One region of the Agrobacterium sp. SORGH_AS 787 genome, then DNA from elsewhere that is predicted to be linked to it. Evidence: riboswitches for the same ligand, from Rfam matches in the RefSeq annotation. Region 1 holds a riboswitch; each other region holds the start of a gene.
What was found. A riboswitch is a leader RNA that binds a small molecule or an ion and turns the genes downstream of it on or off. The one in region 1 is predicted to bind cobalamin.
Positions count from the first base shown of each region.

Region 1 (7,892 bases):
CAGCATATGGCGGTCGATGACGGAATAGGACGCATGCACCTTGCCCAAGACGCCGGTGTAGAAGGGATCGTCAAAACCCGCAGTCTTGAGGATGTGATAGGGCAATAGCGAGGGGCTGATCGTGCCGATCCGGTTTTGCAATCCGGCTTTGGAAGACCAGACAACCAGAGGCGTTTCATGCTCTTTCTTCATTGTGACAAGCGGTGCACGGCGTGTCGCCACCATGCCCGGCATGTAGCCGCTCTCAACGAAGGCCTGGCCAAGTGGTGGCAGATGATCGCCAAAAAGCACGATGACGGTTTCTCTCTCACGACCCTTGGCCCATGCAATGAGCTTTGCAAAGCTGTTGTCGGCTTCCGAGACCCCCTGCGCATAGGTGGCAAGCGCATCACGGGCATTGTCTGAGAGGTCACCGCTGACGGAGACGGCTTTTTCAGCGTAGCGGTTCGCTTCATAGGGGCCATGTCCCTGAAGCGTGACGGCAAAAAGAAACTGCGGCTTTTCGGCAGCATCCACCGTCTGGATGATTTCATTCGTCAGCGCTTCATCCGATGCGAAGGCGCCACGCTTTTCCATTGGCGGCAAGGTTTCTTCGGAGCGGAATTCTTCGAAGCCGAAATGCTTGTAGACCTCGCGACGATTCCAGAACCATTCCTGGAAGGGATGGACGGCAATGGCGGAGTAGCCCTCCGAGCGAAAGAAGGTCGCAAGCGAGGGAACAGGGCGGCGTACATATTGCTGATAGGGAATGCTGCCATAGGGCAGGAAGGCATTGCTGAAGCCGGTCAGCGCTTCGAATTCCACATTGGCCGTCATGCCGCCAAACTCAGGCGAAAACACATGGCCTGACTGCATGGCGCGGATGCGCGGCATCGGATCTTTCGAGAGCGTGACGTTCTCCAAGCGTGTCGGATCCCAAAGCGACTCGCTCATGATCATAATGACATCGGGACGCTTGCTATGATTGACGGCGAAGGCGGAACTGTCGGACGCAATGTCCGCGATCGCCGCTTCGCCATAGCCATAGGGTGCCGTCACTTTCGCCATCGGAATATTGAAGGCGAAGGCCATGATGAAGCCGTTGTGACGATAGTTTTCCTTTTGATCCCACATCATCGGAATGATGTTGAGGCGATCCCTGATCCAGGAATAGCTTGAATATTCCATCATCGAGCCAAAGCCGACGAAGAGCGGAACGGCAAGCGCCAGCCGCCACATCCTTGCCTTGAAGGGCATGACCGGCATGGCATGACGCGAAAGACGCCACAGCATCACGATGCCAAAGGCGGCAAGGGCAAGCGCTGCTGCGAGCGCTATCGCAGTCAACGGTTGGGCTCTCAGCATGGCGGGCAAGAGCTGGAGAATCTGGCGCCCGAACAGCAGATCGGAAGGATAGAGCGGATCGGAGAGGTAAAGTTGCTTTTGGCTGGAAATGAACGCCGGGAGGATGAGCAGCGGAACGGCAACCAGAAGCGACTGATAATGACGCCCAAAGAGTGCGTCGAGCGCCATCAGTCCGACAACGACCGTAACGATCGTCGTGAGGCCAGGCCGTGCGGGCGACAACAGAAACGAGCCGACATCGTGCAACGTGCCGCGTGCGATCCACTCCATACAGACGACCAGGAGAACCGCTGCGAGAACGAGATTGATCAGCGTTTGGGCATCATTTGCAAAGCGGGCAGGGGAGCGTGTCCAGGGTTTTGAAAGGACGAGCTTCATCCTTTCGGCAACCGTTGTTTTGGGCACCGATTTCGTCAAGTTGTACTCCGGCAGTCATGACGACAGGTGTGAATCACCTGTCATATAAGCGTCATCTAACTGTCACATACGTGCAATGAACGCGACATGAACTATGCAAAATTCACAGGTCTCAAAGATAACCATCGCGTGAGCCATCGATATTGCGCAGGCGTTCCGAAACCGTCTTGACTGGTCGTTGTTTTGCAACAGTTTTATCCGGCGCGTTGCAGAGTAAGAGCCGGCGCGATAATGAGGAAGGCATGAGCACAGAACAGACCATTCCCCACACGTTCCGGATCGCGGTCGGACAATTCAACCCGACCGTCGGAGATGTCGCAGGCAACCTTGCCAAAGCGCGCGAGGCAAGAGCGGATGCGGCGGCCCAGGGCGCCGACCTTCTTTTGCTGACGGAGCTTTTCATCTCCGGCTATCCGCCGGAGGATCTGGTTCTCAAACCGGCATTTCTAAAAGCCTGCCTCAAGGCGGTGGAAGATCTCGCGGCAGACACAGCCGATGGCGGGCCGGGCGTCATTATCGGTTTCCCGCGACAGGGAGAAAAGGGCAGGCATAATTCCGTTGCTCTGCTGGATGGCGGAAAGATCGTCGCGCTGCGCGACAAGGTGGATCTGCCGAATTACGGCGAGTTTGATGAGAAGCGAGTCTTCAGCGAAGGCTCGATTTCCGGCCCCTATAATTTCAGGGGCATTCGCATCGGCATTCCGATCTGCGAGGAGATCTGGAACGATTTCGGCGTCTGCGAGACACTGGCGGAGGCTGGCGCCGAGATATTGCTGGTGCCAAATGGCTCACCCTATTATCGCGGCAAGGTCGATGTCCGTCATCAGGTCGCACTCCGCCAGGTCATTGAAAGCGGTCTGCCTCTGGTCTTCGTCAATCAGCTAGGCGGTCAAGATGAGCTGGTGTTCGACGGTGCGAGCTTCGGTTTCAATGCCGACAAGACGCTGGCTTTCCAAATGAGCCAATTCGAAGCAACGCTGGCAGTCACCGACTGGAAACGCACGGAGAATGGCTGGCACTGCAGCCACGGTCCGGTGTCGCATATTCCAGAGGGTGAGGAGGCCGATTATCGCGCCTGCATGCTGGGCTTCCGCGATTACGTCAACAAGAACGGCTTCAAGAGCGTCGTTCTCGGCCTTTCCGGCGGTATCGACTCGGCCATCTGCGCCGCGATCGCGGTCGATGCGCTGGGCGAGGAGCGGGTGCGCTGTATCATGCTGCCCTACCGCTACACCTCGGAAGAATCGCTGAAGGATGCTGCCGATTGCGCCAAGGCGCTTGGCTGCCGTTATGATATCGTTCCGATTGCCGAACCTGTCGATGGCTTCATGTCGGCACTGTCGGATTTGTTCGAAGGAACGGAAGAGGGCATCACCGAGGAGAACCTGCAAAGCCGCGCGCGCGGTACGATCCTGATGGGCGTATCCAACAAGTTCGGCTCGATGGTCGTGACGACCGGCAACAAATCGGAGATGTCCGTCGGCTATGCGACGCTCTACGGTGACATGAATGGCGGCTTCAACCCGATCAAGGACCTCTATAAGATGCAGGTCTATGCCATCTCAAGATGGCGCAACGCCCACGTGCCGCCTGGCGCGCTTGGGCCTTCGGGCGAAGTCATCCCGGCCAACATCATTTCCAAGGCACCCTCTGCCGAGTTGCGTCCCAACCAAACCGACCAGGACTCGCTGCCACCCTATCCGGTTCTCGACGATATTCTCGAGTGCCTGGTGGAGCAGGAAATGTCCGTCGATGAGATCGTGGCCCGCGGTCACGATCTCGCGACGGTCCACCGCATCGAGCATCTGCTCTATCTCGCCGAATATAAGCGCCGCCAGTCTGCGCCAGGCGTGAAGATCACCAAGAAAAACTTCGGTCGCGATCGCCGGTATCCGATCACCAATCGGTTCCGCGACAGGTAACTCCGACTGGTCCAAGGGCAATCGCAACGGGAGGAACGATGCGAAGTTCAGTCGAGATATTCAATGTCCGCACCCGCGAGAACCGCGTGGTCTGGCAGACGGAAAAGCTGTTCGAAGCCCCGAACTGGTCTCCGGACGGGCAGTATCTGTTGCTGAACAGCGATGGAGCTCTCTACCGTCTGTTTCTTGCCGGAGACATCTCCGTCGATAAGGTAGACACTGGCTTTGCCGTCCAGTGCAACAACGACCACGGCGTCTCGCCGGACGGTTCTGTTTATGCCATTTCCGATAAGGTCGAATTCGGCAAAAGCGCCATCTATCTTCTTCCATCCATCGGCGGCACGCCGAAACTGATGACGCGGAACCTGCCGTCCTACTGGCATGGCTGGGCGCCGGATGGCAAAAGCTTCGCCTATTGCGGGATCAGGGATCAGGTTTTCGATATCTATGCCATGGACATCGAGACCGGCACCGAAATACGCCTGACCCATGGCGAGGGGCGAAATGACGGCCCGGATTATTCAGCCGATGGTCAGTGGATCTACTTCAACTCCAGCCGCACCGGGCAGATGCAGATTTGGCGGGTGAGGCCGGACGGATCGGATGTGGAGCGCATCACCGATAGCCCATATGGCGACTGGTTTCCGCATCCCTCGCCCAAGGGAGACAAGGTCGTTTTCATTTCCTATGACGGCGACGTCTTTGACCATCCGCGTGATCTCGATGTTCGCGTGCGACTGATGGATACCGATGGTGGCAACGTCGAAACGCTCTTCGGTCTCTTCGGCGGGCAGGGGACAATGAACTCACCCAACTGGTCAGCGGACGGTGACGAATTCGCCTATGTGCGATATTTTCCGGTTGGATAGACGTAGCGCGCTTGCCTTCCGATCGGCAATTGCCCATACGCAACGTCGTCAGGTGCCTGCTTTGGCAGGAGAATCGGGAATGCGGTGCAAGACCGCAACGTGCCCAACGCTGTAAGGCGGATGCCTGTTGCCATAAGCCACTGAGCAATCGGGAAGGCGGTAACGGGCAGAAGAAGCCAAGTCAGAAGACCGGCCTGACACGATAGACCAGTCCGCGCGGACGGCGGCAGGTTGTGAGGAAGAACGGTGTGCAGTGCCCCGATTGGCACGCTCATGCGGTTTCTTCTGCATTGTTGGGGATTGACGATGCGACCTGATGATACCCGGCACGGCCTGATGCCGGCCTTGGAATTTGCTGAAGACGAAAAGGCTGCGGTCTACCGCGCCATCGAGACACGTCGCGATGTCCGCAACGAGTTTCTGCCGAACCCGCTCTCGGATGAGCTGATCAACAAGCTGCTTTCCGCAGCCCACGCCGCGCCCTCGGTGGGCTTTATGCAGCCGTGGAATTTTACCCTCGTCAGCGATACAGACATCAAAGATGCCGCATGGCAGGCTTTCAGCCGCGCCAATGAGGAAGCCGCTTTGATGTTCGCGGACGAAAAGCAGGCCCTCTATCGAAGCCTCAAGCTGGAGGGCATCAGAAAGGCGCCGCTCTCCATCTGCGTCACCTGCGACACCACAAGAGGTGGCGATGTCGTGTTGGGGCGAACGCACAATCCGCGTATGGATGTCTACTCCACCGTCTGCGCTGTGCAGAACCTCTGGCTGGCGGCACGTGCCGAAAGTGTGGGCGTCGGTTGGGTTAGCATCTTTCATGACAATGATATCCGAAAGATTTTGGGCATCCCCGAGCATATCGAAATCGTCGCATGGCTCTGCCTCGGCTACGTCGCTGAACTCTACGCCGAGCCTGAGTTAGCGGTGAAGGGTTGGCGTCAGCGTTTGCCGCTGGACGAACTGATTTTCAAAGACCGGTGGGGTGCCAAGTAGCGAAGAGGCCATCTTGTCGGTGGGCGTATCAGTCAGCCAAAATCCACTTGCCAGTCCTCATGGCCGGTGGCTTAGTTCACTCTCATTTCGAGAGGGGATCATATTATGCCGATTGAAAACTGGCTGGCCTTCGTTGCCGCATCCGCCATTATGCTCGCCATTCCCGGACCAACGATCTTGCTGGTCATTTCCTACGCGCTTGGTCACGGTCGCAAGGCAAGCAGCGCCACTGTTGCCGGCGTGGCCCTCGGCGACTTCACCGCCATGACCGCGTCCATGCTGGGTCTCGGTGCACTGCTCGCGACCTCCGCCGTTCTCTTCACTGTCTTGAAGTGGGTGGGTGCTGCCTACCTGATCTATCTCGGCATCAAGCTCTGGCGCGCGCCTGTCGGCACGTCGGCGCAAGGCGAGGGTGACGTGACGGGCCGCGAGCGTCCGCTCAAGATCTTCCTGCACACCTACATCGTCACGGCGCTGAACCCGAAGAGCATCATCTTCTTCGTCGCCTTCCTGCCGCAGTTCCTGGTGCCGACCCTGCCGTTTTGGCCGCAGGTGCTTATTTTCGAAGTTACTTTTCTTGTGCTTGCGACTTGCAACGCCGCTCTTTATGGGTTGCTGGCAAGTGCAGCCCGCAACACCATCCGCAAGCCCTCCGTCCAGCGTGTCGTCAACCGCACCGGTGGCGGACTTTTGATCGGTGCCGGACTGCTCGCGGCAGGCTGGAAGAAGGCGGCCGCTTAAAAGCGTCGCCATTCCGTGCGGCGCCGAGTTTTGGAATATAGCAATGTCAGTGCCGCACATTCTTCTTGCCCTTGTCACCGTTTTTCTCTGGGGCTTCAACTTCGTCGTGATCAAAGTCGGCGTCATGGATATGCCGCCTCTTTTCCTCACAGCCTTGCGCTACCTCTTCGCAGCCGTGCCGCTGATCTTCTTCCTGCCGCGCCCCAAGGTTCCCTGGAAGCATATGGTCGTCTACGGCATGGTGATGGGCTGCGCGCAATTCGGGCTCCTCTACACAGCCATCAGATGGGGTCTGCCTGCGGGACTTGCCTCGCTCGTCATGCAGTCGCAGGCTTTTTTCACCATGGCGCTGGCCGTGACGCTGCTGGGTGAAATTCCGCTGAAGTCTCACATTGCCGGGGCAGCCGTTGCCTTTTCCGGCCTTGCGGTGATTGGCCTGGAACGTCTGGAACTGACAGCGCTCGTGCCACTGTTGATGTGCGTAGGAGCGGCCTTCAGCTGGGCTGTCGGCAACATCGTCAACCGCAAGGTGGGCCGCGTCAACGCCATTTCCTTTGTCGCCTGGACCAGTCTCGCCCCGGTTTTGCCGCTGGTCGCACTTTCGCTGCTGCTCGAAGGCCCGCAGGCGATTCGCGAAGGGTTGGCAAATGCCAACATGATGACGGTGGCGGTCATCGCCTATATGGCCTATGGCGCAACGATCATCGGGGCAGGCATCTGGAGCTTTCTTCTGCTGCGTTATCCGGCGGGGACGGTGGCGCCCTTCTCGCTACTGGTGCCGATCGTCGGCTTCCTCGGTGCCTATTTTGCTTTTGCCGAACATATCACCACGCTCGAAATCGTTGGTAGCGCGCTCGTCGTTGCCGGTCTTGCATTGAACGTGTTTGGCCGCCGCCTGTCCTTGCGCCGTGCGCCGTCTGGAAACGCGTGAGAGCGATCTGCAATTCCCTGTGCATTGTTGCGATGCAGCGGGGCATTTGCGGAAAACTTTGGTAAAGAGAGTGTTCGCCGCGCGATGACGCGGCGCTTTTGATCATTGCAGTGCAGGGACGGGTCAACGTGCAGGTCGGTATCGACATGGGAACGCTTTCGGGCGGGCAGAGTGCCAAGCTCGATATTGAGGAACTGCTCGCCACGCGCTTGCTGGTGCAGGGCAATTCCGGTTCCGGAAAGTCGCATCTGCTGCGCCGCCTGCTGGAGCAGTCGGCCCCCTGGGTACAGCAGGTCATCATCGATCCAGAAGGTGATTTCGTCACGCTGGCCGACAAGTTCGGCCATGTGGTGGTGGATGGTGAGCGCACCGAAGCGGAGCTTGCAGGGATTGCCAACCGCATTCGCCAGCATCGTGTCTCCTGCGTCCTCACGCTGGAAGGGCTCGATATCGAGCAGCAGATGCGCGCCGCAGCCGCCTTCCTTAATGGCATGTTCGATGCCGATCGCGAATACTGGTATCCGGTTCTGGTGGTCGTGGATGAGGCGCAGATGTTCGCGCCCTCTGTCGGTGGCGAAGTCACCGAGGATGCCCGCAAGGCGTCGCTCGGCGCGATGACCAACCTCATGTGCCGCGGGCGTAAGCGCGGTCTTGCCGGCGTAATTGCCACGCAGC
Region 1 is NZ_JAUTBG010000002.1:2,248,488-2,256,379, forward strand. Features, by position in the region: gene QE435_RS20190 (LTA synthase family protein) at 1-1,722, opposite strand, end outside; gene QE435_RS20195 (NAD+ synthase) at 2,004-3,683, shown strand; gene QE435_RS20200 (TolB family protein) at 3,722-4,552, shown strand; cobalamin riboswitch at 4,586-4,765, shown strand; gene bluB (5,6-dimethylbenzimidazole synthase) at 4,859-5,545, shown strand; gene QE435_RS20210 (LysE family translocator) at 5,651-6,286, shown strand; gene QE435_RS20215 (EamA family transporter) at 6,330-7,217, shown strand; gene QE435_RS20220 (ATP-binding protein) at 7,346-7,892, shown strand, end outside.

Region 2 (7,892 bases), on a different contig from region 1:
AAACGACCTATCAGGTGACGCCGCTGAAGGTCGGCAAAACGCTTTACCTCTGCACACCGCACAATTGGGCGATCGCCATCGATGCGGCGACTGGCAAGGAAAAGTGGAAATACGATCCGAATGTTGGCCTCAATCCCAATCGTCAGCATCAGACATGCCGTGGCGTAACCTATTATGCCGACCCAACCGCTCAGGCAGGCGCGCAATGCGCCGCCCGCGTCTATCTCCCAACATCCGACGCTCGTCTCATCGCGCTCGACGCCGAAAACGGCCAGGTTTGCACGTCTTTTGCTGACCAGGGTGTTCTGCACCTGGAGACCGGCATGAAGTACAACCCGGCTGGCTACTACTATTCCACGTCGCCGCCCGCCATTGCCGGGAACAAGATCATCGTCGGTGGCGCAGTCAATGACAACTACTCCACCCAGGAACAGTCCGGCGTTATCCGCGCCTTCGACGTGAACAGCGGCGAGTTGCTGTGGAACTGGGATTCCGGAAACCCTACCCAGACCCAACCGCTTCCGCCGGGTCAGACCTATACGACCAACTCTCCCAACAGCTGGTCCGTATTCAGCGTCGATGAAGCGCTTGGGCTCGTCTACATTCCTTTGGGGAATCAAGTTCCAGACCAGCTCGGAATGGGTCGGAGCGAGAGTGTAGAGAAATACTCCTCGTCGATTGTGGCACTCGACGTAAACACCGGGCAGGACCGCTGGGTCCGGCAGACTGTGCATCACGACCTATGGGACATGGACGTGCCGGCACAACCGGTGCTGCTCGACATAACAAAGCCGGATGGCCAGTCTGTTCCCGCTCTCGTTGGGCCGACCAAGCAGGGCGATATCTATGTGCTGGACCGTCGGACGGGTGAACCGATCCTGCCGGTGACCGAAGAACCGGCACCCGGTGGCGCAATTCCGGAAGATTTCTCCGCGCCAACGCAGCCGACCTCTGCCTTGACGTTCAAGCCCGAGCCGCTGCAAGAAAAGAACATGTGGGGCGTCTCACTGTTCGATCAGCTCGCCTGCCGCATCAAGTTCCATCAGCTGAATTACGAAGGTCGCTACACGCCGCCGTCCTTGAAGGGTACGCTCGTTTATCCGGGCAACTTCGGTACCTTCAACTGGGGCAGTGTTGCGGTCGATCCCGAGCGCCAGGTGATGTTCGGAATGCCGACCTATCTTGCCTTCACCTCGCAGCTCATTCCGCGCGACAAAGTCCCGCCGAAGGGGCAGGATGAGAAGGGCAGTGAGCAGGGTCTGAACCGCAACGACGGCGCGCCCTATGCCGTGTTGATGGGCCCGTTCCTGAGCCCGATCGGCATCCCTTGCCAGGCGCCACCGTGGGGCTATGTCGCAGGAGCCGATCTCAGAACCGGCAAGGTTGCGTATAAGCACAAGAACGGCACTGTCTATGACATGACGCCACTGCCGCTTCCCTTCAGGGTCGGCGTGCCGGGTATCGGCGGCCCGATGATCACCAAGGGTGGCGTGGCCTTCCTCGGTGCAGCGGTCGACAACTATCTGCGCGCCTACGATCTGACCAGCGGAAAGCAGTTATGGGAGGCAAGATTGCCCGCGGGCGGGCAGGCCACGCCCATGACCTACGCTCTCGACGATGGCAAGCAATATGTCGTGATGGTTGCAGGCGGTCACGGATCGGTCGGCACGAAGCCTGGTGATTACGTCATCGCCTATACGCTCCCCTAACCGGAGCATTTCGTTAAAACCCTTGATGGCCGGGACTTGTTTCCGGCCATTTTGTTTCTCAAGCGCACGTTAATAGGCTTGTATTTGGTATGTAATAACATTACACGACGTCGCTTGACGGACCAGATCAAATAGGTCTATCTGGCTTATGACGGTTCCAAGCGAGAGATCGCGAGGAATAATAGGGAACACGGTGCGGGGATTGTCTCCAAGGCCGTGGCTGCCCCCGCAACTGTTAGCGGATTGTCGAGCACTCGTGACGCATTTACCTGCGTCGGGCCACTGCGAATCTATCGTGGGAAGGCGGGCAAGACGATCATCCGTGAGCCAGGAGACCTGCCGTCATAAGTTCATTCCAATGTCACGGGCGGGGATGCCCTGAACAGGAGACGTCATGATTGTTATTTGCGCCCTTCAGCGCTCACATCCATCTGTGTTTTTTCCTCGTTCTCGATCGTCTCACGCACGTTGCTGTCGAATGAGTGTTTCATTCGCGCTCACATGACGGCGTATGCCTTTGGCAACGTCGACGATTTCGGGGATTATCGAACCATGACATTTCACTTCACCGGCGCATTTCTCGCGGCGGCATTCGCTGCACTCTCGATGGTGCCGAACACGGCAGAGGCTGCGGAAACGACCTACCCTTTGACGCTGAAAAATTGCGGCAGGGACGTCACCTTCAAGCACGCGCCACAGCGCACCGTTTCTCTCGGTCAAAGCACCACGGAAATCCTTTATCTGTTGGGACTGGCCGATAGGGTTGTGGGAACGGCCGTCTGGATCGGACCCGTGATCAAGGGTTATGAAGAGGCCAACGCCAAGGTGGAGCGCCTCGCGGACAATGATCCGAGTTTTGAGAACGTTGTGGCGAAGAAGCCGGATCTCGTCACCGCACAGTTTCAATGGCATGTCGGTCCGGAAGGCATCGTTGCGAAGCCTGAGCAATTCGAAGAACTTGGGATTTCCGTATATACGTCGCCTGCGGATTGCACCGGAAAGGACAATTCGGGCGGTGGCGATGGCGTCAGAAGTTCTGTCTTCACCATGGACCAGATCTATCAAGAGGTCGCTGAACTCGCGCAAATCTTCAATGTCCAAGACCGAGGTGAGAAGCTCATCGCCGACCTGAAGGCCCGGGAAGAGGCTGCGCGTCAGAAGATCGCATCTATGGATGGCAAGCTCTCTGCCGTCTTCTGGTTCTCCAGCGCTGAACTGGATATCGATCCTTACGTCGCAGGCAAGAACGGTGCGCCCGGCTATATCATGTCAGCGCTCGGCATCAAAAATGTCATCGACAGCGAAGAGGAATGGCCCACAGTCGGCTGGGAAACCATCGCCAAATCCAATCCCAGCATCATCGTTGCGGGCAAGATGGACCGTCGCCGTTTTCCAGCTGACGATATCGCCGTGAAGCAGAAATTCCTGAAGGATGATCCGGTCACAAGCCTGATGCCGGCCGTCAAGAACAACCATATCGTCGTGATGGATGCACAGGCTATGAACCCGACGATCCGAACCATCGACGGCATTGAGGTGTTGGCCGACCAGATCGTTCAACTCGGCCTGGCGAAGTAAGCCTATGCCCCTTTCTTTGCTTTACGCCCGTGCTGCCGTCATTGCAGCCGGGTGCCTTTTGGTGGCGCTTTGGCTTGGCGCCTCCATTGGCGAAACCTCCATTCCGATGGAGGTTGTCGCCAAGACGGTCGCCAATCGCCTCTGGCATGCCGGATATCCGCTGGATGCCATCGATGAAGGCATTATCTGGAATTATCGTTTGAGCCGCGCCGTGGTCGCCGCCTGTTGTGGGGCAGCTCTCGCCGTGTCTGGGGTCGTGCTGCAATCCCTGTTGCGCAATCCGCTTGCTGACCCCTACATTCTCGGCATCTCCGCCGGGGCATCGACCGGCGCCGTCGGCGTCGCAATCCTTGGCCTGGGTGCTGGCGTGCTGACCATGCCTCTCGGTGCATTTCTCGGCGCGCTCCTCGCCTTTGCGCTTGTCAGCCTGCTGGCGCTCAGGGCTGGGCGGGGCAACAGCGCAATCATTCTGGCCGGCGTCGCCGGTTCGCAGTTGTTCAACGCGCTCACCTCTTTCATCGTCACCAAGGCTGCCAATGCTGAACAGGCCAGGGGCATCATGTTCTGGTTGCTCGGCAACCTGTCCGGCGTTCGCTGGACGGATGTCTCGCTTGCCCTTCCGATCGCCATTTTCGGCCTCGTTGTCTGCCTCTGGCATGCCCGGGCGCTGGACGCCTTTACCTTCGGAGCGGGATCGGCCGCTTCTCTAGGAGTACCCGTGCGTCGCGTCTATGTGGTGCTGACAGGCACCGCTGCGCTGATGACGGCGGTCATGGTCAGCATTGTCGGCTCGATCGGCTTTATTGGTCTCGTTATTCCCCATGCTGCACGCCTGGTCGTCGGCGTTTGCCACGGACGCCTGCTTCCGGCTGCCGCATTGATCGGCGCCATCTTCATGATCGGTGCCGATGTTCTTTCCCGCACCATCATCGCCGGCCAGGTTCTACCGATTGGCGTCATCACCGCACTGTTCGGTGCGCCCGCCTTCGCGCTTATCCTTTCGCAGCGGCGGAGGGTGGCATAATGCTTTCCGTGCGCAACCTAAGCTGGACAACGGGCGGTGTCGGCATCGTCAATAACATCAGCCTCGATCTTTCTGCTGGTGAATTTCTTGGCATCGTCGGGCCCAACGGATCTGGCAAGACGAGCCTCATGGCTATGCTTTCGGGCCTGAGAAAACCGCGCTCCGGCGAGGTCTTGCTGGACGGTAAGTCGATGAACCTTTTCCAGCGTCGTGATGTGGCGCGCCAGATCGCGCTTGTCGAGCAGCAGGCTGAGACACAGGAGCGCATCAGTGCTCGCCAGGCGGTGGAGCTTGGCCGTATTCCGCATAAGGGCGCCCTGTCTCCTTGGTCCCCTGAAGATGACGAGATTGTCGATCAGGCGTTGCGTAACGTCGATATGGAGGGTTTCGGGAGGCGCATGTGGCACACGCTTTCTGGCGGAGAGCGTCAACGTCTGCATATTGCCCGTGCTTTGGCACAGCAGCCGAAGATCCTGCTCCTGGACGAGCCGACCAATCATCTCGACATCGGCCACCAGATCGCACTTCTGCATCTGGTTCGCCAGCAGAGGTTAACCGTCGTTGCCGCTTTGCATGATCTCAATCACGCGGCGATGTTCTGTGACCGGATCGCTGTGCTCAAGGCGGGAGCGCTCGTTGCGATGGGTAGGCCCTGCAAGGTCCTGACCCCGGAACTCATCTTCGATGTGTTTGGCGTTCATGTCGATGTGGAACGAGAAGGCGAGGATGCCTGCCATATCCGCTATCGCGCGCCGGTCATGATCGAAACCCAATAAGGATATCACGATGAAATTGCTTCTCTCCATTGCTACGGCTACCGTCGTTTTGTCGATGAGTGCGGGTCTTGCCTTGGCGGAGACCGTGGAGGTCAGGATGCTCAATCAGGGTGAGAAGGGCTCGATGGTCTTCGAACCTGACTATCTTCATCTCCAGCCCGGCGACACGGTAAAGTTCATCGCCACGCATAAGAGCCACAATGCCGCGACCATCGACGGCATGGTTCCAGAGGGGGCGAAGGGTTTCAAGGGCAAGATCAACGAGGAGATTGAAGTCACTTTCGAACGGGACGGCTTCTACGGCATCAAATGCTCGCCGCATTTCGGTATGGGCATGGTCATGTTGATCAAGGTGGGCGAGACCAGTCTGCCGGAAAGCTATAGAAGCGTGGCCGTTCCCGCCCGCGCCAAGCCGCGCCTCGATGCTCTCTTTGCCGAGGCCGAGGCGGACCAAGGCAAGCCTTGAGCACGAGATAGGGATCAGGCGCACTTTTCAGAGGCGTCTGTGTGCAAAAGTCCGCTTTACGATCTTGAAGCGGAAGACACTCATCCTACATCTCCCTCAACCCGCTGGTCCGGGCCCCTCTGGTGAAAGTCCCGGCGCTTTCACGATGTCGGACCGTTTCCGACACCGCGCCGAGACTAAGAGGTCCGTTCATGCTCTCCGATATCGCCGCATGGTTCATTACGCTGCTCGTCGTCGATCCGCTTCAAGCCGAGATGCGCGAACAGCTGGATCGTGCAAATGCATCGACTGAAATTATCCAGCAATCGCAGCGATGCGTCGCAAGCCAGGCGCCGCAGCTTCTCAACCGCGCCGGCGAAGACCCGGCCTGGGCGATCGCCACCGTTGTCGGTTTTACCTTCGGCTGGACGTCACCGGCGCAATTGCTGGATAAGAGCGAACCGAATTGCGCAGCCGTTCTTGCCTTGCTGCAGGGCGGTGATGAAGGGGAAACTGAGGTCTAAGCTCCTACGCCTTAGATATTTTCGTTGCGCCAGCCCCTGTACCATTCGACGAAATGCTGGACGCCTGTTTCAACCGGCGTTTCCGGCGCATAGCCTGTGAGCGCTCGCAGCAGATCCGGCGAGGCATAGGTACGCGGCACGTCACCCTGTTGCATGGGCAGCATATTGCGGATGGCCTTCTGGCCGAGAACAGTCTCCACCGTTTCGACGAAGCGCATCAACTCGACAGGTTGGCCACCGCCAATATTGACCACGCGGAACGGTGCATGTTTCGACAGCGTATCGGTCACACCCTCTTCGGTGACGCGATTGTCTTCCGAAGGTGCTATATGGCTGAGGCGGATGATGCCTTCCACCAGATCGTCGATATAGGTAAAATCGCGGCTCATCTGGCCTTCGCCGTAAATATCGATCGGCTGACCCTTGAGGATGGCATCGACGAATTTGAAGAGCGCCATGTCGGGTCGGCCATAGGGACCGTATACCGTGAAAAAGCGGAAAGCCGTCGTCGGCACCTTATGCAGATGCGCATAACTATGCGCCATCAGTTCCATGGACTTCTTGGTGGCCGCATAGATCGTCATCGGCTCATCGGCACGGTCACTCTCGGCAAAGGGCACCTTCTCATTCGATCCGTAGATCGAGGAGGTCGAGGCGAGCAGGAGATGCTTTGGCTGAAGATTTTTCGCCAGCTCCAGAATATTCCACGAGCCGATGAGGTTGGAGTTCACATAGTCCTTCGGGCACTCGATGCTGTAGCGAACGCCCGCCTGCGCCGCGAGATGGATGATCACCTCCGGCTCGGCGAGGTCGGCTGCGCGGTTCAGCGCATCGGCATCTTCCAGCATGCCGATTTCAGCCTTGAAGCCGTTCGAACGCGCAAGGATCGCGTGCCGCTTTTCCTTCAGCGCGACATCGTAATATTGCGTCATCCCATCGAAGCCGACGACGAAGTGACCATCGTCCAGCAACCGCTTGGCGAGGTGAAAGCCGATGAAACCCGCCGTTCCGGTAATCAGATAACGCATGGGATGTGCAGACCTTCCGTTACTGTTCCGAGCGACCGATGCTCGAATAGGAGAAGCCATGGGCTGTGACTTCATCGGCGCGATAGATGTTGCGCAGGTCGACGAGGACGGGGCTCTTCATGATGCTTTTGAGACGGGCGAGATCGAGCGCGCGGAACTGGTTCCATTCGGTCACGATCACCAGCGCTTCGGCATCCTGCGCGGCCTCGTAGGGACCCTGGGCATAATCGATGCCCTCGATGAGCGGCTTGGCATTGGCCATGCCTTCCGGATCGTAGGCTGTGACTTTAGCGCCGGCATCCTGCAATGTCTGGATGACTGTGATCGCCGGGCTGTCGCGCATGTCGTCGGTATTCGGCTTGAAGGTCAATCCCAGAACGGCCACCTTTTTGCCGCGGATATCGCCGCCAGCGGCTGCGATCACCTTGCGGCCCATGGCGCGCTTGCGATTGTCGTTGACGGAAATCGTTGCCTCGATCAGACGAACCGGGCTGTCATAATCCTGCGCGGTCTTGGCGAGCGCCAGCGTATCCTTGGGGAAGCAGGAACCGCCATAACCCGGGCCTGCATGCAGGAATTTCGAGCCGATACGGCCATCGAGCCCGATACCCCGAGAGACGTCCTGCACATCGCCACCCACCTTTTCGCACAGATCGGCGATCTCGTTGATGAAGGTAATCTTCATCGCCAGGAAGGCGTTGGCGGCGTATTTGATCAGTTCGGATGTACGCCGCGTGGTGAAGAGCAGCGGCGACTGGTTGAGATAGAGTGGACGGTAAACTTCGGTCATCACCGGACGTGCGCGCTC
Region 2 is NZ_JAUTBG010000001.1:616,964-624,855, reverse strand. Features, by position in the region: gene QE435_RS02675 (glucose/quinate/shikimate family membrane-bound PQQ-dependent dehydrogenase) at 1-1,709, shown strand, start outside; cobalamin riboswitch at 1,845-2,068, shown strand; partial or broken gene QE435_RS02670 (ABC transporter substrate-binding protein) at 2,328-3,287, shown strand; gene QE435_RS02665 (iron ABC transporter permease) at 3,292-4,311, shown strand; gene QE435_RS02660 (ABC transporter ATP-binding protein) at 4,308-5,087, shown strand; gene QE435_RS02655 (pseudoazurin) at 5,143-5,553, shown strand; gene QE435_RS02650 (hypothetical protein) at 5,745-6,056, shown strand; gene QE435_RS02645 (NAD-dependent epimerase) at 6,068-7,084, opposite strand; gene QE435_RS02640 (UDP-glucose/GDP-mannose dehydrogenase family protein) at 7,104-7,892, opposite strand, start outside.
Region 2: it holds a riboswitch for cobalamin, as region 1 does, so the genes downstream of both, QE435_RS02670 (ABC transporter substrate-binding protein) here and bluB (5,6-dimethylbenzimidazole synthase) in region 1, are expected to answer to the same signal.

Region 3 (7,892 bases), on a different contig from region 1:
GCAGCGCGTATAGTGCGCTCTGGTGACCATGGCGCCACAACGCAGCACCTTGGGAAAGACCCTTCGCCAGCGCTGTGACGAAGTGGGGCGACCGTGTAGTCGCTATAAGGTCGTGGCGGTAGACGCGTGCCAGCGTGGCAACCGAATGAAGTGCAATGAGCAACACCGGCAGGATCAGTGAGGTTGCATCGTTGGAAAACGGTTTTATCCACTTCAACTGCACTCCCAGCACCCATAGCAAGATCAATCCTGACCAGAAACCCGGCACTGCCTGTACGAAAACGGATAGAGCGCGGCTAAATTTGTCTACGGCTCCCCCGGGGGAAGCAGCGGCAAAGAAGCCAAGCGGAATGGCAAGGATCACGGCCAGTAAAAGGCCGGACAGGCCCATGAAGAGCGATAATGGCAGACGCTCAGCAAATTCTCGCAATACCGGCTCCCCGGTGCGAAAGGACCGGCCCCAGTCGCCTGTGAGGAAATTCGACAGCCAATGGAGGTAACGGAACGGAATAGGTTGATCCAGCCCCCATTCGGCGCGCAGAGCAGCATATGTGGCTTCTGTTGCCGGAAGATTCCAAAGGTGTATGGCAATGGAGACGGGATCAGATGGCATCATGGCGATAACCGTGAAGGCGGCGAATGAAATCGCCACCAGCCCGATGACCGATCTGATAAGGGGCCAAGTCAAATTCACTCGCTCTTCGCTTCGCCTATATCTGCTCGCAGGACGTGGTAATCCGATCCCCAAGGTTCATATCCTTGGAGCCATTTCGAGAGTCCAACATGCCATATCGGTGACACGAGAAATGAGACAGGCACCTCCTGAAACAATTTTTGCTGCGCTTGAAGCGCAATGCTGGCGCGGGTCTCCGGGTTGCTTTCCGACGCGAAGCGATCGACGATGGCGTCAAACTCCGGCGATGCGTATTTGGCATAATTCAGCGAAGCGCCACTGCGCAGCATCGAATTCATGAAGAAGGCCGGATCACCGCTTGGCGCCGTGTGTTGCGCCCAAAGTGCGATATCGAAGTCACCAGCGGCGGCGACCTGCTGGATGTTTTCGACCACCTGTGTGTCGAGTTCAACACCCACTCTGGCGAGTTCGGCCTTCACGACGGGAAGCATCGTAACGAGATCGGGACGTTGCGGATAGGTGATCGCCAGCAGGCGCAGCGGCTGTCCATCCTTTTCAAGGACACCGGTGGCGCCCTTTTTCCATCCCGCTTCCTCAAACAGCCTTGCCGCATGGTTTAAGTCTGTCACGCGGGCATCTTTGCCAGCAAACGAGAAGTATGGGGCATAAGCGCCCGTCGCTGGCTCTCCGCCGTTGATGGCCGCCGCCAATTCACGTCGGTCAAACGTCAGATCAAGCGCCTGACGTATCCTGACGTCTCTCAACAGTGGGCGGGTTGTGTTGAGCAATGCCAGATATTGATATCCAACCGGAAAGGATTTGATAGTCAGATCGGGATTGTTTTTCAGTCGGCTGACGACCTCTGATGGCAGTCCGAAAGCGAGATCCAACTCTCCCGCTTCCAGCGCCAGCGTCATACTCTGCGCATCCCCGAACTTTCGGAACTCAACTTGCGAACGTTTGTCTGAACCGGGAAAATAGGTGTTCGGCTCGAGTGTAATGGAAGCGTCACTTTTAAAGGCAGCGATTTTGTAGGGGCCGGTGAACGTTGCCTCACCATTCGCCGAGAGTGTGTAAGCAACCATCGGCCACTCCGCAAACAGAGCAGGGATGTAGGGTATCGGTTTTTCCGTTTTTACCTTGAGCGTTAAGTCGTTGACCGCTTCGAAGCTTAGCTTCCCACCAGTGGCAAGGGCGGCTTTGTTTTTCGCAAACGTGTTCTCAAAACCAGTTGCCAGAGCCTTTGCCGTAACAGCAGATCCATCAGAAAACATGCGGCCTGGCCTAAGCTCTATCGTCCACGTAAAATCGTCGTCGCGCTTGGCACTTTCAGCCAGTTCCGGAACCAGTTTGCCGTCGCGGTCGACGGTAAACAGATTTTCGCCAACACCATGACTCGTCAATGCCCAACCGTTCGAACCTTTGGCCGGATCAGTGCCACTGGTGATGTAGGTCGCACCAACATGGAGTGAGTCCGCAGCGACGGCAGTTGAAGCCGCTGCCATTATGCCAACGGCGGCGAGCCCAGCAAAAGCAACGCAGGACGTGAATCTGGATAACATCTTATCTCCTCGGATCAATTTGGGGATTTTTCAGGCGCTGCTTGTGGCCTGTGGGGTGATACGCATAAGTCTCGACCACACGGCCGCCGAGTAAATGGCAGGATATGATGTCATCCACGGCCTGCTCGGTCACACCGCCGTAATAGGTACCCTCTGGAAACACCTGTAATACCGGTGCCAGACTGCAGGGCCCGAGGCACGTCGACTTCGCCGTCATAGTGCCTTCGCCGACAATGCGCAGTTTCTGACGTTCCTGCTGATTGCGTAGATGGTTCCAGATCGTATCGGCACCTGCGCTGTTGCACGTTGCACCAGAGCAAACGAGAACACGGTACCGCTGCTGCGGCACGATCGTTCCCTCGAGAGCAACAGCTTTTCCTTCGGCACTCTCAACGATTTTCGGCTCCCTCAGAAGATCAGCAACTAGCGGTAACATGAAGGGAGAGGAGGCGATGTCTTGAGTGATCGATACCCCAGGCCATGGCTGTTCCCCGGAGCCTCGCCAGCGCTTTATCGATTTGTCTAACCATCGGAAAAAGCTGGGTTCCATCGGCAAAATCAACGGAAGGATGATGATGTGGTTAAGGTTTCGGGCCACCAGGGCAACCAACCCTTCGAAGAATGAGGGCGTACCTTGTTCGGTAAATGCAAAACTGACGACGTCCTCGGGGCATAACTCGCCCAGTTGCGCTGCCAGTCGCTGCATTTCCCTATGGGGCGCGGCCGCAAAGGCGGATTTTGCAATCAGGAGAATTCCGCGCCTTGCTGGTCGATCTGGATGCTGTTGTTCGCTGCGCACTGCCTGAATCTCAATTGGAGGAGGCAGCAAAAATGATGGCGCATCTGACCACACCGTCAGCACACAATCATTCCTGTGGCACACCCCGACCACGGAATTATATATCGTCAGGCAGGTCTCCTGGCTCGCGGGTCAATGCCGTTTTCCGTCTTCCCGGCAATTCTGCCAGTGACATATCGGACAAACGGCTCGCCGCTTACAGTTGCGGGACAGCTCCGGTTTTGCACCGAATTCCCTCTTAGCTTCCACCGAGGTGAAAGAACCATGACTGGCCAAATCTACATGGCGCGCCATTCCTGTCAACGGCGCAACACCATCGCAAAAGTGTGGCGGACCAACTTGCGATGAAAAAGGATTTCCATTGATCATTTGCAGACCGGCGCACGACGCTGAAGCTCAAATATCTGTACGAACGTCCCTTAGAGTGAATTTACCGCACCCCCTCGACACGATGATCTTGGGCGGGACAGCACTGGAGGTTTCTTCGTCAAATTCTGGCATTCGAGGCAGTGCACCGAGGTGGGTTTCTTCATTTTAAGTCACACGAATTCTCATCCAGCCGATATGTAATGTTATACCATTTATGATAAAGTCATTGCGACGGCAAGCTCGAAATTCGCCACGTTGGAAAAAGGAATCGAGGCCAAGCGTGGACGGAGCCGGTTTCGACTATCAACGCTTCCGCATGCCATCATGGGCTTTCAAGAGTGCCCATGACCCGCAAGCACCGGCACCACTAAGTCCGACGTCCGTCGACAGGCTCCATTCCTTGTCCATCAACGATGCGGGGTTGCCGCTGTGATACCAGTCAGAATTTTGCGGTCAGGTTGAGCCGGAACGTTCGACCCGGTGAAGGCATCAGTCCGAGCGTCAGCGTATCCATGTAATAGGTATCCGCAACATTATCGATGGCGGCATCGATCTTAAGGTTGTCGTTGACCTTATAGCTGGCGAAGAGGTCAACCACGGTGTAGGGTTTCCACTCCACATGGGTCAGGCTTCCACCTGTGGAGTTTGATACCCCCAAAGCGGTCGTGGGACGGTTGCCGATGTAATTCAACCTGCCGCCGAAGGTAAGAGTTTCGTCCAGAGCCCGCATGCCAAGAGTGAGCGAGAGGCTGTCTTTCGGTGGAAGTTGGTTGATGACATAACTATTGGCAACGCCGCCGCTTGAGCAAAGGGCTGTATACGACGTGCCGGAAACTTGTCCGGGACGAGAGCAGAACTCTGTTCGTAGGTAACGGGTGTAGGACAGGTCGCCAAAAAAGTCGCCCGCGTCGTAGGATGCTGCCAGCTCAACACCCTCCAACTTGGCATAGTCGATATTGACGATATAGGCTCTCCCTTGATTGAGAGATCTGGTGAGATAGTTGTCCACCCGATTATGGAAATAGCTGGCCTTCAGTTTGAGTTCGTCTCCTGCGGTGAAGATGCTGTCGCTCATCACATTAGATCCAAACTCCCATGTCCGAGCGTGCTCAGGCCGCAGAGGATTGGCTTGGCCCGGTGGAAAATCGCCGCCGTAGAACGAAAATCCTCGTGTGGTCTCGAAAAGGCTGGGCATACGCAGAGCTTCGGCATATTTCGAGTAGAACTGGATACCATCCCAGGGTTCCACCATAACGCTGCCCATGGGAGCAAAGCCGCTATCTTCATAGGATTGATAAACGCCGGAGTTCGAGGTGGTCACGGCGAGAAGATTGGTCGAGCCGGGATGGGCTCGACGATATGCAGCCCGTTCAGCCGAGGAATTGAAGCTCAGCACCTGGCCATTGTAGCTCAATGGATAGGTGGTCGTTTCCCATGGCCGAGTGTCTCTCGATTTGAACTCTGAATATCTGAGAGAACCGTTCAACGTCAGCCATTGCGTCGGCTTCCATTCACCGGAAGTGAAGATGCTTGCTTCACGGCGGTTTCCCTCTCGCGCATTCGGTAGATTTGCTCCTTCGCCTGGCTCGATAAGCTCGTGCGTGAAGGAGCCTCCGTAGTTGAACGACAGGTCGCCCCAAGCGGTGTCGAAACGTGACGTATTCTCCGCATTGATGCCCCAGCGCCGGTTCGCAGCACCATAGTAGTTGTCAAAAGTGGGATCAGCCGGCGTGCCGACAGCGGGCCAATACCATTGCATAGGCGTTGTGAGATCGGCGTTCGTCATCCATGCAGACAGTTTGACGTTCACAAGATCTGAATCCTCAGGATTCCAGCCATATTTGGCTGTATACGTATCCATCTCCACTTGGCTCAACGTGGCTTGATAGGCCCCATAATCTCCTGAATATACGATCTGGGACGGCATGATCTCTCCATATCGGCTTTCATAATGAATGTAGCCGAGATCGATCTTCTGATCGTAGGGTAACCGAACGGTGGTTTTTAAGAGGGTCGAGGTGTTGCTCTGCGACGTGTTGAGAACCTCCTCTCCCGCACGGAACCGGTTCAGGCCGGAGAACCCGACTGCAGTCCAACCGGGTCGAGGGAGACTGCAAGTCAACTGTTCTGTGACCCTGCCGCAATCAGGAAACAGAACTGGACTGGGCACATCGCCCTTCGTGCCGGCGTGGTAATTACCGTTCTGGCGACGGGCAAAGCCAGCGACGATATCGAGGTTTTCAGATCGATAGGCAGCGGCAACACTGCCGTTGCCGCCGGTTGGCTCCAAAAACCCAGGCCTGTCCATACCGTCTGATCCCCCAAACGAGCCGGGCAACGATGCGCTTGGATAAGCCTGCTGGCCGTATAACCCGCCTGTCGTGTAGAGTGGCGGAATGGATGAGCTGTTGGAGTTGAATCCCCCCTTGAAGCGTACACCGAAGCTTTTATCGGGAAGGAGAATGTCGTCGGGCGTGATCGTATTCATTCGAACGACGCCACCGATCACACCTGCTCCATCCGCGCTGCTGTTCGGCCCCTTCTCCACCATGACACTGCCAATGAAGTCCGGATCTATGAAAGAGCGCCCCGCGACGCCCGCATATCCCCGATAGACGGTTGTTTCTTGTTGCGCACCGTCCACGACCACTGGGACGCGCCCCTGCCCTTGCATGCCGCGTATGTTTACGTCCAGCGCAGCACCATTGCGGTTATCGCCATTGAGCACGCCTGGTGTTCCGGAAAGCATGTCGCCCACGGAGGTGCCGCGAAACCGTTCGATCTTCTCCCCGGAAATATAGGTGCTGGATCCGGCTGTCCGATAAGGATCGTCCGCCAGGGTTCTGGATCCTTTGATCACGATGGGGCGAAGAACTGTCGCACCCTCGGCGGACGAGGCACCACTGTCGACGTGAGCGCTGATGATGACGGTACGAGGACCCAGGAAACGGTAGGTCAGGTTCGATCCTGCAAGGATTTCGGCAAGCGCCCTCTCAGCAGTGAGAGTGGAGTGTACCCCGCGGGTCCGATGATCGCGCACCGCTGCCGCATCGACAGAGATTTGAAGTCCAGATTGCTGGCCAAACAGGGTCAGGGCGCTCGCCAGTGGCTGTGGAGCAATCGCAAACGCTTTCTGCGCGTCTGCCACCTCCTGCGCCCTGGCGTGCCCGGTCATCGCCACAAGAGCACCATTGAGCGCGGTTGCCATCAGCAACGCCGTTGTCCAGATCGCGCGAATTGTCCTGTTGTTTCTCTTCTCAGCCATTTTTTGAACGCCCCTAATGCACTTCCGAGGGTAAGCGGACGGCAGCGCCGTCGACCTCCTGAACAAGAAACGGATGGGCATTCGAAATTTTCAGGAAAAAATGCAGTGCGGGGAAAACAACCAGGTGGAAGAGCCTGAATTCGGGCGCAAACGCCTATCGAGCGGAGACGACGGCGAGCCACGATCCCGCGGTATAGATGTTCGCTCCCTGCGACTGCGCCACGGCGCGAAGCGCCGTGATGGGGTCGGCAAGATCGTAGACCCCGGTCACTCGCTTGTCGCGCAGGCCAGGTGCCGCGACGATGATGCGGCCACGGTAATACCGGTTCAGCGCATCGATAACATCACTGACAGCAACGTCCTCGACCATCAGCGTGCCGTTGCGCCATCCGCCAACCGCAGAAGTCGAGGTCGTGCCGCGCTCGATCGTACCTTTCCAGTCGACGCGCTGCCATTCACCTGCTTCGAGTGGCGGCCCGGCCTTCCCGTTTCCACAGGCGGGACAGTCCACCAGCACACGACCATGCGCCACCGAGACAGCTACTCCATCGCTGTTCATGCGAATATTGAAACCGGTACCGAGCACAGTTGTTTCAACACCTTGAGCGTCGACCGTGAAGGGCCGAGACGGGTCGTGCGCCACCTCGAAATAAGCCTCCCCTGCGAGCAGCCGCACGTCGCGCCGTCCTTGAGCGAAAGACAGCGAGACGGCGCTGTCGGCACCGAGGGTCACGATAGATCCGTCTTCAAGACGAACCTGCTGGCTTTGGCCCGTGCCTGTCTGGTAATCCGCTCGGAGCCAGAGACCTGCCGTTGGTGCGACCAAGATGGTGATCACGGCCAGCGCACCAGCGAGAGCCGCCGCCAGAACGGGACGTCGCAACTGCCAAACGCGGCGTGGCGAGTTGGCTGGAAAAGCAGGCCTTACGACAGCAGCCGATCTGTGCGAACCGTCTTCGGATGCCGGTGCGTCGAGCGCCGGCTGCACGGCACCAAGAACGTTCCAGAGGCACTGCGCATTATCCCAAGCCTGCGCGTTCTCCGCAGAAGCAGTCTTCCAAGCGAGGAAGCGCGTCAAAACGGATTCATCGTTATCCTCTTCGCGCAGGGCAACCAGCCACTCGAGCGCTTCGCGCGAACGTTTATCAATATCGCTATCGTGCTGAATGATGATGGGTCCCTGCTTATTGATCTCGTCGTAAGTGAACCAGCGGCCCTTTAGGCCATCTTCTATTCGAAATAACGTATAGGGCGCGGCTTTTT
Region 3 is NZ_JAUTBG010000001.1:1,309,574-1,317,465, reverse strand. Features, by position in the region: gene QE435_RS05745 (ABC transporter permease) at 1-688, opposite strand, end outside; gene QE435_RS05740 (ABC transporter substrate-binding protein) at 691-2,196, opposite strand; gene QE435_RS05735 ((2Fe-2S) ferredoxin domain-containing protein) at 2,198-3,058, opposite strand; cobalamin riboswitch at 3,088-3,277, opposite strand; gene QE435_RS05730 (TonB-dependent receptor) at 3,804-6,629, opposite strand; gene QE435_RS05725 (FecR family protein) at 6,784-7,892, opposite strand, start outside.
Region 3: it holds a riboswitch for cobalamin, as region 1 does, so the genes downstream of both, QE435_RS05735 ((2Fe-2S) ferredoxin domain-containing protein) here and bluB (5,6-dimethylbenzimidazole synthase) in region 1, are expected to answer to the same signal.

Region 4 (7,892 bases), on a different contig from region 1:
ACGCCGTCTATCCCGAAGCACGCTTCCGCTCGGCACGCGTACGGCATTTCGTCGATCTGCTGCGCGACATGGAGTATCGTCGATCACACAGGGATGCACCTCTGGTGAGATAGGTGTCACAACCTGCTGGTTGTGAAGCCACCTCCCTGAAGTCGGCTCTTTGCGGGTTTCGAGGTATCGCAAACCCGCGCCCTAATGCTTGCCGGGGCCGGGCCTGGACAACACCAGCCATAAGCGAAGACCTTACTTTTCCTGGAAACCCTATCATCAAGCGTGTCCTCGAGAAGATGAGGGCGAGATCGGTACTCCATCTCCCGCACGTCGTGGCCGTCGAGATATATGAGGTCGAAGGCGTAGAGAACGGCGTCAGACTCGCCCTTGCCAGCCGTCTTGCTGGAAGCGCCGAGCGACTTCTGTAGCAAGCCAAAGTCAGGCCGGCCTTCCTCATCAAGCACCACCGCCTCGCCATCGATGATCATCGTCGCCGGCCCGAGCGCTCGGGCCGCCTGTTCGATCGTTGGAAATCGATGCGTCCAGTCATGGCCACCGCGTGTGAGGATTCGCACACGTTTCGGTTCAATATGGACAGCTAGGCGATAGCCGTCCCATTTCAGCTCCCACCTCCACTGATCACCTTTTGGCGGATGTGCTTTCAGTTGCGCTAGCGCCGGCTCGACGCGTTCAGGCATCGGATCAAACGGAAGCTGTGGCTGCGCGGGATTTCGCTTCCGATGCGGCTTCGAGCGGATCGGGGCCTCAGTCTCACGAAGAAGCGGCTTAGATCTCGGGGGGGGGGGTCGTCATGGCGGCAGTTCAACAGAAAACCTTAAGAATACTCTGCTGACCGATGTGCACCCTCCGATATACATTCCCGCGCAAACCAGGGATGCCGCTGCAAAAAAATTCTTTCATCTTTAGTTGTTTGATTCGGCAGAGAATATTTCTCTATCCTTACATTAGGACGGATTTCCGAACGTTAGCCCGGCTTGACTCTTGTGCCGGGCATGAACAAAAAGTGAACAAATAGGTTGAACGACATGACGTCGATCCTTGAACACGATCTTGAAGGGAGCCGTGAACGATGACTGCTGCCCGAGAGAGGTTGATCTCCGATCTGCGCGAGCGCATCGCCTCGATGCAGGGCGCGCCGAGCAGACGTGCCGGCTGTCTTCCCTTCGGCGCGCTGGAGATCGATGCGGTCTTGCCGGGCGGGGATCCTATGGGGCACTTCATGAGTTCGCAGGCGGAGGTTCTGGCACCGTCGATGGCGCGGCCGCCGCGCTCTTCGTTGCCGGAATAGCGGCCCGGACAAAGGGCCAGATGGCATGGTGTTTGACAAGGCCCGACCTCTTCATGCCGGCGCTGGCGCAAGTCGGCCTTCATCCTGACCGGGTCGTATTCGTTGAGGGACACAAGGAGGAGGACGTCCTGGCGAGCATGGAGGAGTGCCTCTCATTTGGGGGCCTTGGCGTTGTCGTCGGCGAACTGGTGCGGTTGCCGATGACGGCGTCGCGGCGTCTCCAGCTTGTCGCTGAAAAGACAAGAACCATGGCCATCGCCGTCCGACGCTGGCGACGGCAAACGGAGGCGAACGATTTCGGGCAACCGGCGGCCTCGACCACCAGATGGCCGGTCAGCGTGATGCCGTCGGAAGAACTGCCGGTTCCGGGGGTGGGGAGTGCACAATGGTTTCTGGAATTAATGCGCGTGAAAGTGGGTGAGTGTGCTGAGTTTCTCGTGAGAGCGTGTGATGACAAGGGTCGTATCCATCTATCTTCCCGATCTGCCGACGGATCGAATACGGCGCGCGGATCCCTCCATTCCGCCTGAACAGGCCATTGCCGTGATCGCCAAGTCGGGGTCGAAGCGCTGGGTCTCTGCCGCCGATGCAGCCGCCGGGAAAGCGGGCGTGAGAGCAGGGATGCCGGCCGCGAAAGCACAGGCGATCTTCCGCGACTTGATGATGGTCGAGGCCGACCCTGCGGCCGACGCCGCTGCCCTTGAACGGATCACCCTTTGGGCATTGACCGTCTATTCGCCGATCGTGGCCATCGACGGGATCGACGGCATCGTGATAGATACCGAGGGCGCCGATCACCTGCAGGGCGGAGAGCTGCCAATGGCGACAACAATCGTTAACCAGTTTTTAGGCAGGAAGCTCAATGCCCGCGTTGCTGTGGCAGACACTTGCGGTGCGGCGCGTGCCTGCGCGCGGGCGATCAACAGAGAGACCGTCATTGTCCCGAGGGGCGGGACGCTTCAGGCGGTCGAGAGGCTTCCGCTTTCTCTGTTGCGACTTCCGGAAAAGATCGTCGCCGACTTGAGGACCCTGGGCTTCCAGACGATCGGTTTGGCGGCTCTACGGTTTTACGATCTGGCGGTTTTCAGGCGCTACATTCCCTCGGCCAGCGTCCATAGGGCGCGATTGAAGCCAACATTCTGATCGATGCCGTTAATGGTGCGGGTCCGGCTGCGGCGTATAAGGGTCGTATTTCAACGCCGCATGCAATCGCGCAATCCATCAGATCTAAGCCTGCGGTCGAGTTGTGATTTAACGATATAAAGATATCGTTATATGATGTTGACTGACGGCTTACCCTTCAATATGGTCATGGTGCCTAAGGTTCTCCGGTCGTTGCGCGCAACGTGCCGGAGCTAAGAGGGAAGTCGGTGCTCCGTGTCATTCGGAAATGCCGACGCTGCCCCCGCAACTGTAAGCGGCGAGCTGAAGTCCAGTATGTCACTGGTTTACCCGGGAAGACGGACGGAAGTGATGAACCGTGAGCCAGGAGACCTGCCTTTGGCGAAGTAACGTCCACGGGCGGGGTGTCCCAGTGTGCCGTAGCAAAGGCTGCGCTGTAGCGGCCTGTCTTGCTATGCGTCCGCAGACCCATGCCCCCAGCTTTAAAGGGGCACAACATGTCTCAGACCTGCAGTTTCACAATCACGAGCGTACCCTTCGACGAGGACTACCGCCCTTCGGAGCATACGCGCATCACCACCAATTTCGCCAATCTGGCCATGGGCGAAAAGAGGCAGGAGAACCTGCGCAATGTCTTACGGATGATCGATAGCCGTTTCAACGCCCTTGCGTATTGGGATAATCCCAAATCGGACCGGTATTCAGTCGAACTAGAGATCATTTCGGTCGAAATATGCCTCGATTTTAAAGGCGAGAAATTTCCTCTCATCGAGATACTGAAGACGACGATCATCGATCACAAGACCGGCGAACGTATCGACGGCATTGTGGGGAATAACTTCTCCTCCTATGTGCGGGACTACGACTTCAGCGTCGTGCTGCCGGCGTATAACAAGAGCCTTCCTGCCTTCAGTACTCCGGCCGATTTCGGCGACCTGCATGGGAACCTGTTCAAGTCCTTTCTGCAGTCGGATGCCTACCGGTCGCACTTTCGCAAGCCGCCGGTCATTTGCATCAGTGCCTCGACCAGCAAGACCTATCACCGGACCGAAAATCATCACCCAGTCGTGGGCGTCGAGTACCGGCAGCATGAGCTCTCGTCCACCGATCAGTATTTCGGGAAAATGGGATTGGAGGTTCGCCACTTCATGCCTCCGGGCAGCGTTGCGCCGCTGGCCTTCTATTTTGTTGGTGACCTGCTGGGGGATTATTCCAATATCGAGCTCATCGGCATCGTCAGCACGATGGAAACGTTTCAGAAGATTTATCGCCCTGAGATCTACAATGCTAATGCAGCGGCCGGGACGTTTTACCAGCCCGATCTGAAGCACCAGGATTATTCGCTGACCCGGATCGTCTACGACCGCGAAGAACGCAATCGCCTAGCGGTGGATCAGGGCAGATTCACCGAAAAACATTTCATCAAGCCATACCGCGCCGTCCTTGAGCAATTGTTTGCCCAGTGCGCCGCCTGATCAACACTTATAAGAGGTCCTTATTGTGAAGACACTTTTCCCCACATCGACAGCCGGCAGCCTGCCGAAACCCTCCTGGCTTGCGGAGCCCAAGAAACTGTGGTCGCCCTGGAAACTGGAGGATGAGGAATTGCTGGAGGGCAAAAGAGACGCCCTGCGCCTGTCACTTTACGATCAACAACAGGCCGGCATCGATATCGTCAGTGATGGCGAGCAAACTCGCCAGCATTTCGTTACGACATTCATCGAGCATCTCGAAGGGGTCGATTTCGAGAAACGCGAAACCGTCAGAATTCGCGATCGCTACGATGCGAGCGTTCCGACAGTCGTCTCGAGCGTCTCTCGCCAGAAGCCAGTTTTCGTCGAAGACGCCAGGTTTTTGCGTCAGCAGACCAAACAACCCATCAAATGGGCTTTGCCGGGTCCAATGACGATGATCGATACGCTGTTTGACGGCCATTATAAGAGCCGTGAAAAGCTTGCCTGGGAATTTGCCGGGATACTGAACGAGGAAGCAAGGGAACTGGAGGCTGTCGGCGTCGATATCATCCAGTTCGATGAACCTGCGTTCAATGTTTTCTTTGACGAGGTGAATGACTGGGGTGTTGCGACTTTGGAAAGGGCAATTGAAGGGCTGAAATGCGAGACCGCCGTCCACATTTGCTACGGTTACGGCATTAAGGCCAATACGGATTGGAAAAAGACCCTCGGTTCAGAATGGCGTCAGTATGAGGAAACTCTCCCCAAATTGCAGAAATCCAGCATCGGAATGATCTCTCTCGAATGCCACAACTCTTATGTCCCCATGGATCTTCTGGAGCTTGTCCGAGGGAAGAAAGTGATGGTTGGAGCCATAGATGTCGCCAGCGATACCATCGAAACCCCGGAAGAGGTCGCTGCAACGCTGCGCAAGGCGCTTCAATTTGTCGACGCCGATAACCTTTGCCCCTGTACTAATTGCGGCATGGTCCCTCTGTCTCGTCGTGTGGCAAGAGGCAAGCTGAGTGCCTTGAGTGCAGGAGCTGAGATCCTCCGGAGAGAGCTCGCTGGCTAGTTTTCCGATAGTCTGAACCAACGGATGGCGGCGTCCCGTCGCCACCGTACCCACCGCTCAAACCGATCCAAAAGACTTCGTGCAATAAGGCTTCAACATCAACGGAGAGGTCGCCGCGTTGCGAGGCATCGTTTGATGGGTTGAACTTCTGGAGCGGCGGAGTTGCGGAAACTGAGCCCATCGGAAAAAAGAATAGACGCCCGAAATCCGGCGGCATATCGCCTCAAGCGGGTCTAAGAATTCCGTATGCTATTCGATCTCCCAGATACCGATACACTCTATGCCGCTCTCCTTGCACGGAATGAAAGTTTCGACGGGCAGGTCTTCGTGTGTGTTTCATCTACAGGTGTTTTTTGCCGCCTGACGTGCCCCGCACGAAAGCCAAAGCGCGAGAACTGCGCATTTTATCCGACGATTAGACAATGCGTTGAGGCCGGCTTTCGCCCCTGTAAGCGCTGCCATCCTCTTCAGGCGGCTGCGCTTGCAGATCCTACAATTGCAGCACTTCTAAGTGCTCTGGACTCGCGGCCTGATCTCCGTTGGTCTGAAGACCATGTGATCAAGCTTGGTTACGACCCCTCAACGGTGCGGCGAAGCTTCAAAAGGCAGTTCGGAATGACATTCCTCGAAATGGCGCGTCAACGGCGGCTCCGAGAAGGATTCGAGACGTTGGCTGTCGGCGGGAAAGTGGTTACGGCCCAGCATGAGGCCAGCTTTGAATCCGCCAGCGCGTTTCGCGCCGCTTTTGCTCGCCTTCTCGGCCAATCTCCCTCTGATTTGCGATCCGATAAGTTGCTGCGCGCAACATGGATACCGACGCCGCTCGGCGACATGATCGCGGTCAGCAGCCGAAGCCATCTTCATCTTCTGGAATTCTTGGATCGAAAAGGCCTTCCAGCAGAGCTTAAGAAGCTACAGAAGACCTCCAGAGAGGGTATCGGTATCGGCAGGATGCCTCCTTCAGAGCAAGCTGCCGCAGAACTCACTGAGTACTTCGCGGCTCGTTCTGACAGGTTTTTGACGCCACTTTCGGCGCCTGCAAGCGCATTTACTCAGCAAGTTTGGGATGCTTTGCGCGAGATCCCCGCTGGTGAAACGAGAAGCTACTCTGAAATTGCTCGCCAGATCGGCCATCCGACGGCAACTCGGGCGGTGGCCCGTGCCAATGGTGCCAATCAAATCGCTCTTATGATTCCTTGTCACAGAGTCATCGGGGCAGATGGCTCCCTGACCGGATATGGCGGTGGGCTATGGCGCAAACAGCGGCTGATAGAAATCGAACGACAACTCAAAACGATAAGTAAGGAAACCTCTGCGTGATATCCCAGATCGAAAAGGCTCGACAATTCCGAAGCTTTCACGTGCCTTACAGCCCACTCTTCCTCTATAACATCTGGGATGCTGGCAGCGCCAAGGCCGTGGAAAGCGCTGGTTCAAAAGCCGTGGCGACCAGCAGTTGGTCCGTAGCTGCGGCTCACGGTTATGAGGATGGCGAGCAGCTTCCTCTCGATGAAATGTTGGCAACCGTTGCGAAGATTGCAAGATCGGTCGAGTTACCAGTTACCGTCGATTTTGAGGGTGGGTACGCTGCCGATCCTGAAACGGTTGGGCAGAACGTTCGCAGATTGCTGGAGCTCGGCGTTGTCGGCTTTAATTTTGAGGACCAGATCGTAGATGGCCCGGGTCTTTATAGTGTTGAAGATCAGGTCTCTCGGATACGTGCCGCTCGTCGAGCTGCTGACTCCTTAGGTTTTCCAGCGTTCATCAATGCCCGGACCGACGTCTTTTTAAAGGCTGATCGGGCAGTAGCGCAGGCTGATTTGGTCGAGGAGGCTCTTGCTCGCGAGCCGCAGGGAATGCGCTTACCGAGGGGGAATCAAGCAATCCCGTAAAGCGGGGCTTTGCCCGTGGCCAATGTGGTGCGTTAACGATCATCCATGCGGTTAAGCGTATCCGAAGCCGCCTGGCGCCCTGCGGTTCCGCTCGCATTTGCCAAGGTTGCGTCGAGGACCGCGCCAGTTCGACTTTGCCACGTGACATAACCAATATTGCAAAGCTTGTCAGGGAAGCCTGCCCGCGCGCCTTCTCGTAAAGCCTGGCATCCAGGTACCTGGTTGATGCGTATGTTGCGTCGTCTGGCCTCTGCCGGCTGCAGCTGTCTGCGCAGCAACCGCCTTCTCTTCACCGGGCGCAGGTCACGACGTGCGCGAGGACGATGGTCGCCAGCCACGCGGACCCCTGAACAAGTATTCCGGGCAGCTCTCCCACTACCTTCCCGCTCGCCGACCGCGCCGCCATCAGATTGCAAGGCCCAGTTTCGGCAGAACACGACCGCCTCTGTCCGAGGCGGGGTCGGCGATACCCGATTGAGGAGCCTGTGTCTCGGCCAAAAGCAGGCACAAAGCCTCATCCAGTGCAAGCCTCTGCGTGTCGGGCGATCCCATTCGACGAAGGGAGACGGTTCTCTCTGCCGCCTCGCGCCGGCCGAGCGCCAGGATCATGGGAACCTTTGCGAGGCTGTGCTCGCGTACCTTATAGGGGATCTTCTCGTTGCGGAGGTCAGGTTCGACGCGGACGCCGCGCGCGTGCAGTTGCGCGACGACTTCCCGGGCGTAGTCGTCCGCATCGGACGTAATACTCGCAACGACGGCCTGGACCGGGGCAAGCCAAAGCGGCAGCTTGCCCGCATAGTTCTCGATCAGGATGCCGGTAAAGCGTTCAAGCGAACCGAACATCGCGCGGTGCAGCATGACCGGCGTAACCTTTTCGCCGTCGGTATTGATATAGAATGCGCCGAAGCGCTCCGGCAGGTTGAAGTCGACCTGAAGTATCCGTTTTGATCAATTGGTTTTTGGGGTCCATTTTTGCTGCTTACGCAGGAGTGCGTTTGCGAGGACTACGAGCTTTCGCATGATCGCAGTGATGGCGACTTTGGGTGGCT
Region 4 is NZ_JAUTBG010000003.1:1,226-9,117, reverse strand. Features, by position in the region: gene QE435_RS23510 (LysR family transcriptional regulator) at 1-113, shown strand, start outside; partial or broken gene QE435_RS23505 (ATP-dependent DNA ligase) at 270-749, opposite strand; partial or broken gene QE435_RS23500 (ImuA family protein) at 1,082-1,830, shown strand; partial or broken gene QE435_RS23495 (DNA polymerase Y family protein) at 1,751-2,350, shown strand; cobalamin riboswitch at 2,605-2,817, shown strand; gene QE435_RS23490 (DUF1852 domain-containing protein) at 2,920-3,897, shown strand; gene QE435_RS23485 (methionine synthase) at 3,923-4,951, shown strand; gene QE435_RS23480 (trifunctional transcriptional activator/DNA repair protein Ada/methylated-DNA--[protein]-cysteine S-methyltransferase) at 5,198-6,271, shown strand; gene QE435_RS23475 (isocitrate lyase/phosphoenolpyruvate mutase family protein) at 6,268-6,843, shown strand; partial or broken gene QE435_RS23470 (His/Gly/Thr/Pro-type tRNA ligase C-terminal domain-containing protein) at 7,249-7,776, opposite strand; partial or broken gene QE435_RS23465 (IS110 family transposase) at 7,792-7,892, opposite strand, start outside.
Region 4: it holds a riboswitch for cobalamin, as region 1 does, so the genes downstream of both, QE435_RS23490 (DUF1852 domain-containing protein) here and bluB (5,6-dimethylbenzimidazole synthase) in region 1, are expected to answer to the same signal.